3 regions of the Acidovorax sp. FHTAMBA genome follow, and region 3 is predicted to be linked to each of the others. Evidence: predicted binding sites of a transcription regulator. Region 3 holds the regulator's gene; each other region holds the start of a gene.

Region 1 (6,010 bases), 1.9 Mb from region 3:
GTGATGAGCGTGGTCGTGATGATGGCGGGCGTGGGCTTCCTGGTGTGGGGCTGGGCCTTCCTGCGCAAGCACGATGAGGCCGACCCCGAGCCGCCCAAGCACGACCCGCTCTCGCGCGTCCCGCTCACGCCTTCACAGCGCGCCCTGGGCAAGTACCTGTTCCTCATCGTGGCGCTGTTCAGCTTCCAGGTGATGCTGGGCGGCTTTACCGCGCACTACACGGTGGAGGGGCAGCAGTTTTACGGCATCAACGTGTCGCAGTGGTTCCCCTATTCGCTGGTGCGCACCTGGCACATCCAGAGCGCGCTGTTCTGGATCGCCACGGGGTTCCTGGCCGCAGGGCTGTTCCTCGCGCCGCTCATCAACGGTGGCAAGGACCCGGCCTACCAGAAGCTTGGTGTGGACATCCTCTTCTGGGCGCTGGTCGTCGTCGTCGTCGGCTCGTTCGCCGGCAACTACCTGGCCATCGCGCAGATCATGCCGCCCGAGTGGAACTTCTGGCTGGGCCACCAGGGCTATGAATACGTGGACCTGGGCCGCCTGTGGCAGATCGGCAAGTTCACCGGCGTGGCCTTCTGGCTGGTGCTGATGCTGCGCGGCATCGTGCCCGCCTTCCGCCAGCCCGGCGACAAGAACCTGCTGGCGCTGCTCACGGCGTCGGTGGTGGCCATCGGCCTGTTCTACGGCGCGGGCTTCTTCTACGGCGAGCGCACCCACCTGTCGGTGATGGAGTACTGGCGCTGGTGGGTGGTGCACCTGTGGGTCGAGGGCTTCTTTGAAGTGTTCGCTACCACGGCGCTGGCCTTCATCTTCTCCACGCTGGGCCTCGTGTCGCCACGCATGGCCACGGCTGCCAGCCTGGCCTCGGCATCGCTGTTCATGCTGGGCGGCGTGCCCGGCACCTTCCACCACCTGTACTTCAGCGGCACCACCACGCCGGTGATGGCGGTGGGTGCATCGTTCAGCGCGCTCGAAGTGGTGCCCCTGGTGGTGCTGGGCCATGAGGCCTGGGAACACTGGCGCCTGCAGCACCGCGCGAAGTGGATGGCCAACCTCAAGTGGCCGCTGATGTGCTTCGTGGCCGTGGCCTTCTGGAACATGCTGGGCGCGGGCGTCTTCGGCTTCATGATCAACCCGCCGATCGCGCTGTATTACCTACAAGGTTTGAACACCACGCCGGTGCACGCCCATGCTGCGCTGTTCGGTGTGTATGGCTTCCTGGCGCTGGGCTTCACGCTGCTGGTGCTGCGCTATATCCGCCCGCAGCTGGTGTTCAGCGAACGCCTCATGAAGACGGGCTTCTGGTGGCTCAACGCCGGCCTGGTGCTGATGATTGCCACCAGCCTGCTGCCGATTGGCCTGTTCCAGTTCCACGCCAGCGTGAGCGAAGGCCTGTGGTACGCCCGGGGCGAGGGCTTCATGCAGCAGCCCTTCATGCAGACCTTGCGCTGGGTGCGCACCTTCGGTGACGTGGTCTTCATCGTGGGCGCGCTGGCGATGGCCTGGCAGGTGGTGAGCGGGCTGTTCGGCTCGCGCGCACCGGCAGAGGCGGGCCCTTACCTGGCGCAAGCGCGTCGCTGAAATCAATGCACCGTGCGCGGCAGCCGCCACCAGCGGCAGCCGCGCACACCCCTGAGCAGCCCACAAGGACGGACCATGAACATCGACAAATTCAAGCACCAGCACACCGACATCCTGCGCGGCATCGCCATGTTGCGCGCGCTGGCGCAATCGGGGGTGGAGGCCAACGCCAGCGCCATCGCCCAGGGCATCGTGGCCATGAGCGGCACCATCAAGCTGCACCTGGCCGTGGAAGACCAGGTGCTGTACCCCGCGCTGCAGCGCGGTGGCAACGCCGAGCTGGCCCGCATGGGCCGCCAGTACCAGAGCGAGATGACTTCCATCGCCAGCGCCTACGACGCCTTTGCGCGCCGCTGGAACACCGCCGACGGCGTGCGCCGCGATGCACAGGGTTTCCGCAACGAGGCCAACGTGGTGCTGCGCCGCGTGTTCGAGCGCATGCAACGCGAAAACCATGACTTCTATCCGCGCATCGAGGAGGAAGAAGCCACCGCCTGCCATTGAGCAGCACCCTCCTGCACCCCACTGCATGCCTGCGCATGCACCTCTGATCCATCGGTAGGGCCTGACGGCACCTTCCTTTCTGCCGGTCCCTGTGCCGGCATTTTTTTACCCCTGCTTACCGCCCCAATTGTGTTGAATCAAACTACCTATAGTGTTTGATGGGTATCGTAGACACCATAGGTAGTGTTTTTTAACCCGTTCCACAGATTGGTCGAACCCATGGCGTCCACCCTTGCCACCTTGCCCCGCGAAGTCGTTTTGCGCAGCGGCCAGCGCGTTCCGTTTGATGCCGAACGCATCCGCGCCGCGCTGGCCAGCGCCGGGCAGGCCTCGGGTGAATACGGCGCCGACGAAGCGGCATTGCTAACCGCCCAGGTCACCAAGGTGCTCATCCACCGCTTCCACGGCCAGGCGCCCACCATCGAGCAGATCCAGGACGTGGCCGAGCAGACGCTGATCGCCGCCAACCACCTGGCCACCGCGCGTGCCTACATCGTCTACCGCGAGCAGCACGCCACGCTGCGTGCGGACAAGCAGACGCTGGTCGATGTGGAAAGCTCCATCAACGAATACCTCACGCGCGCCGACTGGCGCGTGAATGCCAACGCCAACCAGGGCTATTCGCTGGGCGGGCTGATCCTGAACGTCGCGGGCAAGGTCACGGCCAACTACTGGCTGTCGCACGTGTACACGCCCGAGATCGGCGATGCGCACAGGAGCGGCGACCTGCACATCCACGACCTCGACATGCTCAGCGGCTACTGCGCGGGTTGGTCGCTGCGCACGCTGCTGCACGAGGGCCTGAACGGCGTGCCCGGCAAGGTGGAGGCGGGGCCGCCCAAGCACATGAGTTCGGCCGTGGGGCAGATCGTGAACTTTCTGGGCACGCTGCAGAACGAGTGGGCGGGCGCGCAGGCGTTCTCGTCGTTCGACACCTACATGGCACCGTTTGTGCGCATCGATGCCATGGACTACGCCGCCGTGCGCCAGTGCATCCAGGAGCTGGTCTACAACCTCAACGTGCCCTCGCGCTGGGGCACGCAGACGCCGTTCACCAACCTCACCTTCGACTGGACCTGTCCCGAGGACCTGCGCGAGCAGGTGCCCGTGATCGCTGGCAAAGAGATGCCCTTCGCATACGGCGACCTGCAGGCCGAGATGGACCTTATCAACCGCGCCTATATCGACGTGATGACCACGGGCGATGCCAAGGGCCGCGTGTTCACCTTCCCCATCCCCACCTACAACATCACCAAGGACTTCCCCTGGGAGAGCGAGAACGCGCAGCTGCTGTTCGACATGACCGCCAAGTACGGTCTGCCGTACTTCCAGAACTTCATCAACTCCGAGCTGGAGCCCAACATGGTGCGCTCCATGTGCTGCCGCCTGCAGCTGGATTTGCGTGAATTGCTCAAGCGTGGCAACGGCCTGTTCGGCAGCGCCGAGCAGACCGGCAGCCTGGGCGTGGTGACGATCAACTGCGCGCGGCTGGGCTACCTGCATGCGGGTGATGAAGCAGGCCTGCTCGCCGCGCTCGACCGCCTGATGGAACTGGGCAAACAAAGCCTGGAGACCAAACGCAAGCTCATCCAGCGCCTCATGGACCAGGGCCTGTTCCCCTATACCAAGCGCTACCTGGGCACCTTGCGCAACCACTTCAGCACGCTGGGCGTGAACGGCATCAACGAGATGGTGCGCAACTTCACGGCGGACCAGCACGACATCACCAGCGACTGGGGCCATGCGTTTGCCGTGCGCCTGCTCGACCACGTGCGCGAGCGCATGACGGCCTTTCAGGAGGAAACCGGCCACCTCTACAACCTGGAGGCCACGCCCGCCGAAGGCACCACCTACCGCTTTGCCAAGGAAGACAAAAAGCGCTGGCCCGGCATCCTGCAGGCCGGCACGGAGCAGCAGCCCTACTACACCAACTCCTCGCAGCTGCCTGTCGGCTTCACCGACGACCCGTTCGAGGCCCTGATGCGGCAGGAGGCGCTGCAATCCAAATACACCGGCGGTACCGTGCTGCATCTGTACATGGGCGAGCGCTTGTCCAGCGGTGCGGCCTGCCGCGATCTGGTGCGGCGCGCGCTCACGCGCTTTCGCCTGCCCTACATCACCGTCACGCCCACGTTCTCGATCTGCCCCACACACGGCTACCTGGCGGGCGAGCACCCGTTCTGCCCGCGCTGCGACGAAGAGCGGCTGGACGCCAAGCGGCGGCGTCTGGTCGCCTAGATTTTGAGCAAAAGTGGCCCTGGCGCTTGATGGTCAAGCGCAAGCAGCTATCAAAACAGAAGCAAACCATTTCCTCCACCCCCGAAAGGACCCCGGCATGAGCCATTTCTCCGCCACCGAACACACCGCCATCTCCAGCGCCGCCGCCGTGCAGCTCACCGACGACGAGCGCCAGCCCTGCGAGGTCTGGACCCGCGTGATGGGCTACCACCGCCCCGTGGCCAGCTTCAACACCGGCAAACAGGGCGAACATGCCGAACGCCGCTTCTTCGCCGAAACGCACCGTGGCTCCAGCCGCAACGGCTGCTGAGCCTAGTGCCGCCGCCCTGCGCCTGGGCGGCATGACACCGCTGACCACCATCGATTTCCCCGGCCGCCTCGCGGCCGTTTTCTATTGCCAGGGGTGCCCCTGGCGCTGCGGGTATTGCCACAACCCCGGGCTGCTGGACGCCACCACGCCTCCCGCGTTGCCGTGGAACCAGGCGCTGCAGTTTTTGCACAGCCGCCGGGGCCTGCTCGATGGCGTGGTGTTTTCGGGCGGCGAGCCGACGCTGCAGGCCGCGCTGCCCGCTGCGGTGGACGCCGTGCGCGCACTGGGCCTGCAGACTGCGTTGCACACCGGCGGCATGTACCCCGGGCGGCTGGCGGCACTGCTGCCGCGCCTCCACTGGGTGGGGCTGGACATCAAGGCCCTGCCGCAGCGCTACGACGCCATCACCGCCACCCACGGCAGCGGCGCGCGCGCCTGGGCCGCGCTCGATGCCATGCTGGCCCATGGCATCGACCACGAATGCCGCACCACCTGGCACGCGGGCCTGTTTGGTGTGGACGAACTGCTGGAACTGGCCCAGGCCCTGGCCGCGCGCGGGGTGCGGCATTGGGCGCTGCAGGAATGCCGGGTGCTTGACGCCCCGGCCTGGGCGCTTACGCCCGCACACCAGCAGCAACTGGCCGCGCTGTTTTCCGGATTCACCTTGCGCCGGGTGTAAGCGCCGGGTGTGAGCGCCGGGCGCAGATTTCCTGCGTTGCAATGGCCTGCATGAAATGAATCTGCAAATACTTCGGTTGTTGCACACGCTTTGATGCGCATCAGAGGTGATTTCCGCTACCAGCATGGACCATCCTTGCCATCGCCCCACAGGCACCACCAAGCAAGGAAATCCTCCATGAACCCCCTCGGCCTCCAGCTGCTGCAAGCGCTCAAAACCCACGGCGCGCGCGAAATTTTCGGCATCCCCGGCGACTTCATCCTGCCCCTGTTCAAGCAAATCGAGGAAAGCGGCATCCTGCCGCTGGTCACGCTCAGCCACGAACCCTCGCTGGGTTTTGCCGCCGATGCCGCCGCGCGCATGCACTGCGGGCTGGGCGTGGTGGCCGTCACCTACGGCGCGGGCGCGCTCAACGTGGTCAACGCGGTGGCGGGGGCCTATGCCGAGCGCTCGCCGCTGGTGGTGCTGGCCGGCTGCCCCGGCGAGGTCGAGGCGCACTCGGGCCTGGTGCTGCACCACCAGGTGCGCCATGTCGATTCGCAGTGGCGCATCTTCCGCGAGATCACCTGCGACCAAGTGCGCCTGTCCGACCCCGCCACCGCGCCAGCCGACCTTGCCCGCGTGCTGCGCAGCTGCCGCGAATACTCGCAGCCCGTGCTCATCGAGGTGCCGCGCGACATGACGCTGCACCCCATGGC
Region 2 (6,010 bases), 760 kb from region 3:
GCCAGGATCATCGATAGCGCAGAACTTGACGTCGGTGGCAGGCACTGCGGATGTCTGCTGGGCCGCTGCTGCGGCCGCAGCTTCCAGCGCGCTGGGTCTGGCGTGGGGGGTAGCCAGAGAAGCAGAGGAGCCACCATCATTGCCTGACGAAACTGCGTTGAGCTGGCGCGTGTTGACCGTGCTCATCTCGACGTGCGTAGCGCTTTGCGTGCGCAGGTAGTAAGTCGTCTTCAGACCCCGGATCCAGGCAAGTTTGTAGGTGTCGTCGAGCTTCTTGCCCGATGCGCCGGCCATATAGATGTTCAGGCTCTGTGCCTGGTCAATCCACTTCTGGCGGCGCGAGGCTGCCTCTACTAGCCACTGGGGTTCGACCTCGAAGGCCGTGGAGTAAAGCGCCTTGATGTCCTGCGGCACGCGGTCGATGGGGTGCAGCGAACCCTTGAAATGCTTGAGGTCCATGATCATGACGTCGTCCCACAGCCCCAGGCGCTTGAGGTCACGCACCAGACCACCGTTGATGATGGTGAATTCCCCCGACAGGTTGGACTTGACCGACAGGTTTCCAAACGAGGGCTCGATCGACGCATCGACGCCGATGATGTTGGAGATGGTGGCGGTGGGCGCAATGGCCACGCAATTGGAGTTGCGCATGCCGTCCAGCGCAATCTTCTTGCGCAGCGCATCCCAGTCGAGCGTGGAAGAGCGGTCCACTTCCACATAGCCGCCCCGGGCCTGCGCGAGCATGTCCAGCGTGTCGAAAGGCAGGATGCCGCGATCCCACAGCGAGCCCTTGTAGCTGGAGTACTTTCCGCGCTCCTTGGCCAGTTCGGTGGACGCCCAGTAGGCGTAGTAGCAGATGGCTTCCATCGACTTGTCGGCGAATTCCACCGCCTCTTGCGAAGCGTAGGGGATGCGCAGTTCGTACAGGCTGTCCTGGAATGCCATCACACCCAGGCCGACCGGGCGGTGGCGCAGGTTGGAATCGCGGGCCTTCTTGACGGCGTAGTAGTTGATGTCGATCACGTTGTCGAGCATGCGCATGGCGACCGTGATGGTTTTCTTGAGCTTGTCGTGGTCGATCTGACCGTCCTTGATGTGCTGCAGCAGGTTGACCGAACCGAGGTTGCAGACGGCGGTTTCGGTGTCGCTGGTGTTGAGCGTGATCTCGGTGCACAGGTTGGAAGAATGCACTACGCCAGCGTGCTGCTGGGGCGAGCGCACGTTGCAGGCATCCTTGAAGGTGATCCAGGGGTGGCCGGTCTCGAACAGCATGGTCAGCATTTTGCGCCAGAGGTCCGTGGCCTGGATCGTCTTGGCGGGCTTGATCTCGCCACGTGCAGCCTTTTCTTCGTAGGCCACATAGGCCTTTTCGAAGTCGGCGCCAAACAGATCGTGCAGGTCGGGCACGTTAGAAGGGGAGAACAGCGTCCAGGTGCCCTTTTCCATCACGCGGCGCATGAACAGGTCAGGGATCCAGTTGGCCGTGTTCATGTCGTGCGTGCGGCGGCGATCGTCGCCGGTGTTCTTGCGCAGTTCCAGGAACTCTTCGATGTCCAGGTGCCAGGTTTCCAGGTAGGTGCAGACGGCGCCCTTGCGCTTGCCGCCCTGGTTCACCGCCACGGCCGTGTCGTTGACCACCTTGAGGAAGGGCACCACGCCCTGCGATTCGCCATTCGTGCCCTTGATGTGGGAGCCCAGGGCGCGCACGCGAGTCCAGTCGTTGCCCAGGCCGCCAGCAAACTTGGACAGCAGGGCGTTTTCCTTGATCGACTCGTAGATGCCATCCAGGTCGTCGGGCACCGTGGTCAGGTAGCAGCTGGACAGCTGCGAGCGCAGGGTGCCACTGTTGAACAGCGTGGGGGTGGACGACATGAAGTCGAACGACGAGAGCACTTCATAGAACTCGATGGCGCGGGCTTCGCGATCGGTTTCATTGAGCGCCAGGCCCATGGCCACACGCATGAAGAAGGCCTGCGGCAGCTCGATGCGGGTTTTTTTGACGTGCAGGAAGTAGCGGTCGTACAGGGTCTGCAAACCGAGGTAATCAAACTTCAGATCGCGGTCTGCCTTGAGTGCGGCGCCCAGGCGTTGCAAGTCGTACTGCATCAGGCGCTCATCCAGCAGGTCGTTGTCCACGCCCTTCTTGATGAACTGCGGGAAATATTCGATATACGCCTGGCCCATGCCATCCTGCGTCACCTCGCGGCCCAGCACTTCGCGCACGATGGTGTGCAGCAGCAGGCGGGCGGTGGCATAGGTGTAGTCCGGGTCCTTCTCGATGAGGGTACGCGCAGCAAGGATCGAGGCCTTGTAGACCTCGTCCATGGGCACACCGTCATACAGGTTGCGCATGGTCTCGGCCACGATGGGGTCGGCCTTCACGTCGGCACCGAGGTTCACGCAGGCTGATTCAATCAATGCCTGCAGGCGGTGCGAGTCCAGTGCGACGCGCTCGCCGCCATCGAGCACATGCAGCAGGGGAATGGACACCGCAGGGCTTTGCTGTTCGGCCTGGCGGGCGCGCTCTTGCGTACGGCGCTCGCGGTACAGCACATAGGCGCGGGCAATTTCGTGGTGGCCGCCACGCATCAGGCCCAGCTCGACCTGGTCCTGCACATCTTCTATGTGGAAGGTGCCGCCGCCAGGACGGGACCGCATCAGAGCGCGTGTGACGTTGCTGGTCAACGTATCGACCACTTCGCGCACGCTGGCGGAGGCCGCGCCCTGAGTTCCATGAACGGCCAGAAAGGCCTTCATCATTGCGACTGCGATTTTCTGCGGTTCAAATGGCACGACCGCGCCATTTCGGCGAATGATCTGATAGTGCGCTAGAGAGCTGCCAGCCATTGCTTGCGCGGACTGGTTGGCTGGTACCTCGGTGGGCGTGGCGTGGGGCGTGGAAGGCGTGTTCAAAGCAGCTTGCATGGGATCCTCTTCTGTGGGCTGTCTGGGGAACGGTGCGGAGTCTAGGTGCCGCAGCAGTAGGTGAGTGGTGCAGCAGGCGGCGGTCTGGCGCACACTATATATGGTGTGTCGCAGGCATTCAAGACACTACCGGTAGTGTACCGCCGTAAATTCACCGGAAATTTGAAATCACCTGTTTGCGATGCCAAAAGACGATGGCCTCGCCCCCGCAAAACCCTTGTCGCCACAAAAAAGCAGAGCGAAACTCACGCAAGGAAAGGCGTTTCCGGAGATTTTTCTTCCACAACCCGCATGACGTCTGGGGATGCGGGTATGTGCGGGCGCACAATAAAAAAAGAGCTTGACGAGCTGCTTCGCCAGTGGAGTCAGCGGATGCCTTGCTGGCCAGGACCGGTGGCAGCAGGAAACCGGCGCGCTGGCCAGTTCAGGGATTGCTTCAGCTGCGCCCAGTCGAAACCCGGGCCCGGATCATGCTTGCGGCCCGGTGCTATGTGCTCATGCCCCGCTACGTGTTTTATGGGGTAACGGCGCGCGATATCGAGGCAGAGCGAGGCCAATGTCTGGTACTGCGCGGGATCGAACGTATGTCCTTCCAGACCCTCCAGTTCGATGCCGATGGAATCGTCATTGCATTGGCTGCGTCCGCGGTAAGCGGATTGACCCGCATGCCACGCCCGGTGGTCGCAATCAACAAACTGCCAAAGAGCGCCGGACCGCTCGATGAAGAAGTGCGACGACACCTTCAGGCCCCGGATGCTCTGAAAATAGGGATGGGCGTCCCAGTCGAGGGTGTTGGTGAAGAGCTGCTGCACGGCGTTTCCGCCATATTCGCCGGGCGGCAGACTGATCGAATGCACCACGATGAGGTCGATGGGGGAGCCAGCCAGGCTGGGGCGCGCACCGTGGTTGGGAGATTCGAGCCTCGTGGCCGCGCGGTGCCATCCCCCGTCCCAAAGTGGGAGTCCTTCACCCGCCGTTTCAGCCGATCTCGTCATGCGGATCCTGATCATTCGGGACGGCAATGTTCAGTCGGGCGATACGGTAGCGAATCTGGCGCAGACTGATGCCCAGCCGGGCTGCGGTGGCTGTCCTGTTGAAGCCCGCTTCGCGCAGCGCGCGGATCAGGATGTCCCGCTCCTGCTGGTCGAGCCATGCCTGAAGATCGTTGGGCAGGGGTACCGTGCAACCTACATTGCCAATGGCCGGGGGCGGTAGATAGGGCTGCGGCCCTTCGGCATTTGGCGGGCTTGTGGGCTCGGGGGAGGCCCTTGGGCTGGAGGGGGCCGATGACCCCATCGGCCAGTCCAGATTCAGTTCATCACCGTCGCTGAGGGCGACGGCTCTGTGCAGCAGGTTTTCCAGTTCGCGGACGTTCCCGGTCAGCGGGTGCGCCGCGATGGCTTGCAGTGCCTGCTCGGTGAGAGAGGGTACTGGCATGCCAGATTCCTGGGCGATGCGCGCGAGCAGCGCGGTGCACAGCATCGGCAAGTCCTCCCGGCGTTCGCGCAATGGGGGAATGACGATCTCGATCACATTGAGCCGGTAGTACAGATCCTGCCGGAACCGGCCCGACTGCACGTCGGCGGCCAAGTCGCGATGCGTGGCGCTGACAATGCGCACGTCCACCGTTTCTTCCTGGGTCGATCCAAGGGGGCGCACGCTGCGTTCCTGGATGGCGCGCAGCAGCTTGGATTGCATGGCCAAAGGCAGATCACCGATTTCATCCAGAAAAAGTGTGCCTCCGCGCGCGGCCTGGAAGTAGCCATCCCTGTCCTGGCTGGCGCCGGTATACGAACCTTTGCGAGCGCCAAAGAACTCCGCCTCCAGAAGGTTCTCCGGGATGGCGCCGCAGTTCACGGCCACCAGTGGCCCGTCCGCGCGCTGGCTGCTGGCGTGCAACGCCTGTGCCACCAGTTCCTTGCCCGTGCCCGATTCCCCGTGGATCAGCACAGGCGCCATGCCGCGCGCCACCTTGGCCACCCGCTGTTTGACGTTGCGCATGGCCTCGGAAGTTCCGACCAGGCGGTCCAGGGCAGTGCCCGCCGCCAAGGGGTCGGCGCTGAAGTTGCCCTGCCGGCCTTGCACACCCCCGGTACGGGCAGCCCGGGGGGCGGGCACACCGCCGGTCCCCTGCACTGCCGATGCAACCACCGAACGGAACTGCTTGAGATCCACCGGCTTGGTCATGTAGTCGAATGCACCGGACCGCAAGGCTTCCACGGCATTCTCGGCAGAGCCGTAGGCGGTCATGACCACACACCGCTCGCGGCGCTGTTGCTCGCGAAGGTCCTGCAGCAACTCCATGCCAAAACCGTCCGGAAGCCGCATGTCGGTGATGACGGCATCGAAACGGTGCGCCTTGAGCTGGTCCCGGGCCTCCTGGACACTGGACGCGGTCTCCACGCGGTAACCTTCGCGCAGCAGGGTCAGTTCGTACAGGGTCCGAAGATCAGGTTCATCGTCGACGACAAGGATGGAGGCAACAGGGGCGTTCATGGCAAGGTGTTTCAGACCACGATGGTGTCAAACAGCGTGGCGGATTCGGTAGGGCGGGTCGTGCGCCGGAACCCCACGGTAAAAGCGTTGCCACCTACCTCGCCACGCAGTGTGGTGCGGGTGAGACGCTGGTAGCTGATCGAAGCCCCATGGCGCTGGCAGAGTTCGCGGCATATATAGAGCCCGAGTCCGCTCGAGCGGCTCTCCGAGGAAAAAAATGGCTCGAACAGATGGCGCTCTACCGATTTGTCCATCGGGGCGCCGTCGCTCCAGACTTGCAGGCTGATCTGGCCTGACGGTGCGGCGCGGGTGGTGACGGTGAGGGAGTCTGGCTCCTGACCGACGTACCGCAGCGCGTTGTCCAGAAGGTTGACCAGCACCCGACGCAGATGCTCGTTGTCGAATTCGACCTGCGTATTGCCAGCTTCCAGCAGGATCACGCCACGGCGCTGCAACGGATCCTGCCCCTGCCAGTCATTCCATATCTGGGACACCGTTTCGTCCAGAGGCAGGGTGGACGCTGGCGCGTGGCTGATCTGGTGCTGCACGCGGGCGATGTCCAGCACCTCCTCCGCAATGCGTGCCAGGC
Region 3 (6,010 bases):
CCCTGGCGACCGCGCCATGCGCGCACCAGAACTACAAGGAAGCTATTTTCACCGGGTTTGGCAAACAGTCCGCATCGAGGCGGTACGCCCACCCGTGAGGGTGATCTGGCACAAAGCTTTGCCAGACTGACTGACATGGTGCATCCCCTGGAGCGCCGCACTCAAACTCATGCGACAAGGCGTCTGCCCCAAGGCACGGCCTCCATTATCTATATATGCAAGCGCAACCCAAGTCCACCGACGGCAACACTTGATGGTGCAAAGAAGAAAGCCCGGCGGACAGGGCCTCAAGGCCTGCCCGCCGGGCTTGACGGCTGACACAACGGTCTTTGCCATCGATCGCAATGCGGAGATGAAAGTCCACATGGCGCGGAGGCAAGGTATTGCCTCCAAGGGTTGCCTTGAAAGCCGCATCTGCTGCACCTGGGCACTGAATGCCTCCGGAGGGAGAGTTGGCTTTGTCTGGCGATGCCTGTTATCTACAGGCAGCGCAACCTTACCAAACCCGCAGCTTCAACTCAAACCGGATTCTCAATGGCACCCAAACCCGCGATTGAAAATGCCATTCAGGTAGGCCAGCCATTCACCCAGAGGTACAGGCAAAGGTCAGCTAAATACCCAAAAAACTGTGGTTTTTCACATATTTTTCATAACTTTAATGTCTGAAAAAGCAATTTTTTAGTATTGACTAAGCATTTAGTGAACTTCTAGAATCCGCCAGCCCCAAACCGGGCTAGTAAAAACCCCAATCTCGCTGCCGACCCCGGCTAAGTCAAGGCAGGCCCCAAGCACACCCCAGACGTGCGGCCTCCGTTGATGGCGTACCAATCCAGGCGATATCCGCACCGGGCCAGTCCCTCCAAGGACTGGATCCAACACTGCGGCGCCTCAGAAAGGAAGAGCTATGACAGCGTCAGGAAAATTGGTCTCCGGCGTACGGACCTTCGTGGCCGACGTGACCGAAGGTTTTCTTGAAATCACCCACAACAGCTTTGCCCTCATCGGCCTGGCCGTTGCATTCGTCGTGATCACCCTCACGGCCCGCCCGGACCTGCGCCAGGCGGGCGAAGCGCAACTGATGAACTGGTTACAGGCCCGGCAGGTTGAAGTGCTGGGCATGCCCGTCGAGCCCGAGGCCAACGAGCGCGCAACTGCGGCCAACCCCCGCGACCTTCCCAAAGAGCAGGCGGCTGTCGCCTTCTGGCTCAGCAAGAAGTACCGCGTGGCGCCCGAGCCGCTGAGCGTCCTTGTGGCCGAGGCCTACGACATCGGCGCGCGCGCCAAGATTGATCCCACGCTGATCCTTGCCATCATGGCGATCGAGTCGAGCTTCAACCCGTTTGCCCAAAGCTCCGTTGGCGCGCAAGGCCTGATGCAGGTGATGACCAAAGTGCATACCGACAAGTATGAAAACTTCGGCGGCCACTTTGCCGCCTTCGACCCGGTCACCAACCTGCGTGTGGGTGTGAAGGTGCTCCAGGAATGCATTGCACGGGCCGGGTCGGTCGAGGGTGGACTGCGCTACTACGTCGGCGCAGCAAACCTGCCGGATGATGGTGGCTATGCGGCCAAGGTGATGGCCGAGCACTTCCGGCTGCGCCAGGTGGCTGGTGGCCGGTCGTCGATGCCCACATCGCCACCGCCGACTTTGTCGACCCAGGCGCCTGCGCAGGTCATCCCCGTGGTCGCGCCGCCTGCGCCGGCCCCGGCCAGCAACGACAAGGTCGCCCTGCTCTCGGGCCTTTGAGCCGGTCAGGTGGCCTTGCGGTGCGCACTCTTTCTGCTGCCGTGTGACGGCCCTCAGCTACACTAGCGGGGTACGCGACTGGCGATAGGCGCGACCCCCGCAACGGGTGTCGCCGCTGACGTGGAAACCAGCAAGAGCCTGCCTCTTGTGAACCACTGGGGAGCGTGCCGCAAAGGTCTTTATCTGCGCGTTCAGCCGTTCGCCTGGGCAGCCCTTGTTTCAAGGGACACAAGTTCATAGGACTGCCAACCATGTACGACCGCAAAATTCTTGTCGAACAAACCGACCCCGAACTCTTTGCCGCCATCCAGGCTGAAAACGCCCGGCAAGAACACCACATCGAGCTGATCGCCAGCGAGAACTACGCCTCCCCCGCCGTGATGTGGGCGCAGGGCACGCAACTGACCAACAAATACGCCGAAGGCTACCCCGGCAAGCGCTACTACGGTGGCTGCGAGCATGTGGACGTGGCCGAGCAGCTGGCCATCGACCGCGTCAAGCAGATCTTTGGCGCCGAAGCCGCCAACGTGCAGCCGCACTGCGGCGCTTCCGCCAACGAGGCGGTGTTTCTGGCCTTCCTGAAGCCGGGCGACACCATCATGGGCATGAGCCTGGCCGAAGGCGGCCACCTCACGCACGGCATGCCGCTGAACATGAGCGGCAAGTGGTTCAACGTGGTCTCCTACGGCCTCGACGCCAACGAAGCCATCGACTACGACGCGATGGAAAAAAAGGCCCACGAAACCAGGCCCAAGCTCATCATCGCCGGTGCCTCGGCCTACAGCCTGCACATCGACTTTGAGCGCTTCGCCAAGGTGGCCAAGGATGTGGGCGCGATCTTCATGGTGGACATGGCCCACTACGCCGGCCTGATTGCCGCTGGCGTGTACCCCAACCCTGTGCCCCATGCCGACGTGGTCACATCCACTACGCACAAGAGCCTGCGCGGCCCCCGTGGCGGCATCATCCTGATGAAGGCCCAGCACGAGAAGGCCATCAACAGTGCCATCTTCCCCGGCCTGCAAGGCGGCCCGCTGATGCACGTCATCGCGGCCAAGGCCGTGGCCTTCAAGGAAGCGCTGCAGCCCGAGTTCAAGACCTACCAGGAACAGGTGGCCAAGAACGCCAAGGTGGTGGCCGAGACGCTGACCGCACGCGGCCTGCGCATCGTGAGCGGCGGAACGCAAAGCCACGTGATGCTGGTCGATCTGCGCGCCAAGGGCATTACCGGCAAGGAAGCCGAGGCCGTGCTGGGCGCTGCCCACATGACCATCAACAAGAACGCGATCCCCAACGACCCTGAAAAGCCGATGGTGACCAGTGGCGTGCGCATTGGCACCCCCGCCATGACCACGCGCGGCTTCAAGGAAGAAGAAGCCCGCATCACGGCCAACCTGATCGCGGACGTGCTGGACAACCCGCGCGACGAAGCCAACATCGCCGCGGTGCGTGCCAAGGTCAACGCACTGACCGCCCGCTTCCCCGTCTACGGCTAAATCCACCGCCGAAAACCATGAAGTGCCCCTTCTGCAGCAACCTCGAAACGCAAGTCGTTGAAACGCGGGTGTCTGAGGATGGGGTCTTCATTCGCCGCCGCCGCCAGTGCGGCGCGTGCGACAAGCGCTTTACCACCTACGAGCGGCCGGAGGTGAACTTCCCGGCCATCGTCAAAAAGGACGGGCGCCGCATTGAATACGACCGGGGCAAGCTGCTCGCTTCGTTCAATCTGGCGCTGCGCAAGCGTCCCGTCAGCACCGACCAGATCGACAGCGCCATCGAGCGTATCGAGGAAAAACTGCTCAATCTGGGCCAGCGCGAAGTGGTCTCCAGCCGCATTGGCGAGCTGGTGATGCGCGAGCTCAAGAAGCTCGACAAGGTGGCCTACATCCGCTTTGCCAGCGTGTACCGAAGCTTTGAAGACATCGACGACTTCCGCGCCATGGTCGATGAAGTGCGCAAATAACCGACACATCGTCGCGTATGCACCTGAAGCGTGCTGCGTGATAGGTTGAAGGTGTTTTTGGCCTCTAGCGCTTTACCAGAAAGCGCCTGCAGCTATTGATTGCATAGCCAATCGCAGAACATCGTGTAGCGGATACCAACACGGGTGGGGCCGGCTGTCACCTGTGCAACACCCACAGCAACTCCTTAATTGATAGCTACCAGCGCTTGATGGATAAGCGCTAACGGCATTTTTCATCCAAAATTTGGTGTGCAACGCGCCAGCGCATGAACCGCCCGTACCCCACAATGCGCCCGGTGAAAACCCGCCACTTCCTGCAGCTGGTGCTGCTGTCTGCCCTGTGGGGCGCCTCGTTTCTCTTTATCCGCATTGCCAGCCCTGTGCTCGGGCCGAACGTGATGGCTGCGCTGCGCATTGGCCTGGCCACGGTCACCCTGATCGGCATCATGCGTTTCGCCCACGAAGCCTGGCCCTGGCGCCACTGGCGCGAGCTGGTCGGATTGGGCACGCTGACCGTGGCCCTGCCCTTTCTGCTGTATGCCTGGGCGGCCTTGCACCTGCCCGCAGGCTACAGCTCATTGCTCAACACCATGGCCGTGCCCTTCGGCGTGATTGCCGCCGCCTGGATGAAGGAGGACTCGCTGAGCACGCGCAAGTGGCTGGGCTGCATCTGCGGCTTTGCGGGGGTTGCGCTGATTGTGCAACTGGGGCCGGTGGAGCCCACACCGGCCTTGCTCTGGGCCGCCGCTGCGTGCGTGGCGGCGTCCGCGTGCTACGGGATTTCGACGACCTGGATGAAGCGTGCCACCAAGCGCATGTCTCCGCTGTCGATCGCTGCGGGCATCCACGCCGCTGCACTGGTATTGCTGATCCCGGGCGCGGGCTGGAGCCTGCCGCAGGCCCAGTTCACGCCCGGTGCCCTGGCAGCGGTGGCGGTGATGGGTATCGTGACCTCGGGCCTGGCGTACTGGCTCAACCTGCGGGTGCTGACCCATGTGTCCCCGGTGGCGGCAATGAGCTCCGCCTTCATGATTCCGCTGTTTGGCGTGGCCTGGGGCCACATCTTTCTGGGCGAGGCCCTCGGGCCCGCCATGGTGTGGGGCGGCACCCTGGTGCTGGTGGCTACGGGCCTGGTCACGGGGTTCAACCCGCTGCGGTGGCTTGTTGCGCTGCGCTCGCGCAGGAGTTAGCCGCCCGGCCAGTCAAAGAAACGACGCCTGGATGGGCGGCACGGGGGAGGCCACGTCGCCACACTGCGCACGGTGACGCAGGGCGTGGTCCATCACCACCAACGCGAGCAGCGCCTCGGCAATGGGCGCTGCGCGAATGCCCACGCAGGGGTCGTGGCGGCCCTTGGTGATGACTTCGGTGCTGTTGCCGTGCACGTCAATCGACTCGCGCGGGCTGATGATGGAGCTGGTGGGCTTGATGGCGATGCTCACCTCCAGGTCCTGCCCGGTGCTGATGCCACCCAGCACACCGCCGGCGTTGTTGGTGCGAAAGCCCTGGGGCGTCATCGAATCGCCGTGCATGGTGCCCCGGTGCGCCACGCTGGCAAAGCCCGCGCCAATCTCCACGCCCTTCACGGCATTCAAGCCCATCATGGCGTGGGCGATATCAGCGTCGAGCTTGTCATACAGCGGCTCGCCCAGGCCCACCGGCACGCCCGTGGCCTGCACACGGATGCGGGCGCCACACGAATCACCGGCCTTGCGCAGGGCGTCCATGTAGTCCTCGTACTGCTGCACGTCGGCCACCGGGGCAAAGAAGGGGTTGGCGCGTACGTGATCCCAGCTCTCGAACGGGATGGGCAGCTCGCCCAGCTGCGTCATGCAGGCGCGGAACTGGGCGCCATACTGTTGTGCCAGCCACTTCTTGGCCACGGCGCCCGCAGCCACCGTGGGCGCCGTCAGGCGGGCCGACGAGCGGCCGCCACCGCGCGGGTCGCGGATGCCGTATTTGTGCCAGTAGGTGTAGTCCGCGTGGCCGGGGCGAAAACTCTCGGCAATATTGCTGTAGTCCTTGCTGCGCTGGTCGGTGTTGCGGATCAGCAGGGCGATGGGGGTACCGGTGGTCTTGCCTTCGTATACGCCAGAGAGGATCTCTACCGCATCGGGCTCGCTCCTCTGCGTGACGTGGCGGCTGGTGCCGGGGCGGCGCCGGTCGAGGTCGGCCTGGATGTCAGCCTCGGCGAGCGGCATGCCAGGCGGGCAGCCGTCAATCACGCAGCCAATGGCCGGGCCGTGGGATTCACCAAAGTTGGTGACTGCGAATAAGGTGCCGATGGTGTTGCCGCTCAT

Evidence for each region. Region 3 encodes NrdR, which represses ribonucleotide reductase genes. Its sites were predicted from a motif close to CACNANATNTNGTG; they were not measured.
Region 1: a site for NrdR is predicted at 2,258-2,271, ahead of AAFF19_RS02055 (ribonucleoside triphosphate reductase). Genes of this name have one in related genera too.
Region 2: a site for NrdR is predicted at 3,018-3,031, ahead of AAFF19_RS19150 (ribonucleoside-diphosphate reductase subunit alpha). Genes of this name have one in related genera too.

Annotation. Positions count from the first base shown of each region.
Region 1 covers NZ_CP152407.1:448,953-454,962, forward strand. Annotated here, with positions in the region: gene AAFF19_RS02045 (nitric-oxide reductase large subunit) at 1-1,581, shown strand, start outside; gene AAFF19_RS02050 (hemerythrin domain-containing protein) at 1,657-2,085, shown strand; gene AAFF19_RS02055 (ribonucleoside triphosphate reductase) at 2,305-4,323, shown strand; gene nrdD (anaerobic ribonucleoside-triphosphate reductase) at 4,421-4,633, shown strand; gene AAFF19_RS02065 (anaerobic ribonucleoside-triphosphate reductase activating protein) at 4,665-5,312, shown strand; gene AAFF19_RS02070 (thiamine pyrophosphate-binding protein) at 5,490-6,010, shown strand, end outside.
Region 2 covers NZ_CP152407.1:4,104,491-4,110,500, reverse strand. Annotated here, with positions in the region: gene AAFF19_RS19150 (ribonucleoside-diphosphate reductase subunit alpha) at 1-2,925, opposite strand, end outside; gene ampD (1,6-anhydro-N-acetylmuramyl-L-alanine amidase AmpD) at 3,291-3,920, opposite strand; gene AAFF19_RS19140 (sigma-54 dependent transcriptional regulator) at 3,904-5,421, opposite strand; gene AAFF19_RS19135 (PAS domain-containing sensor histidine kinase) at 5,433-6,010, opposite strand, start outside.
Region 3 covers NZ_CP152407.1:3,342,602-3,348,611, forward strand. Annotated here, with positions in the region: gene AAFF19_RS15675 (lytic transglycosylase domain-containing protein) at 905-1,747, shown strand; ZMP/ZTP riboswitch at 1,812-1,963, shown strand; gene glyA (serine hydroxymethyltransferase) at 1,999-3,243, shown strand; gene nrdR (transcriptional regulator NrdR) at 3,261-3,710, shown strand; gene AAFF19_RS15690 (DMT family transporter) at 3,998-4,900, shown strand; gene aroC (chorismate synthase) at 4,913-6,010, opposite strand.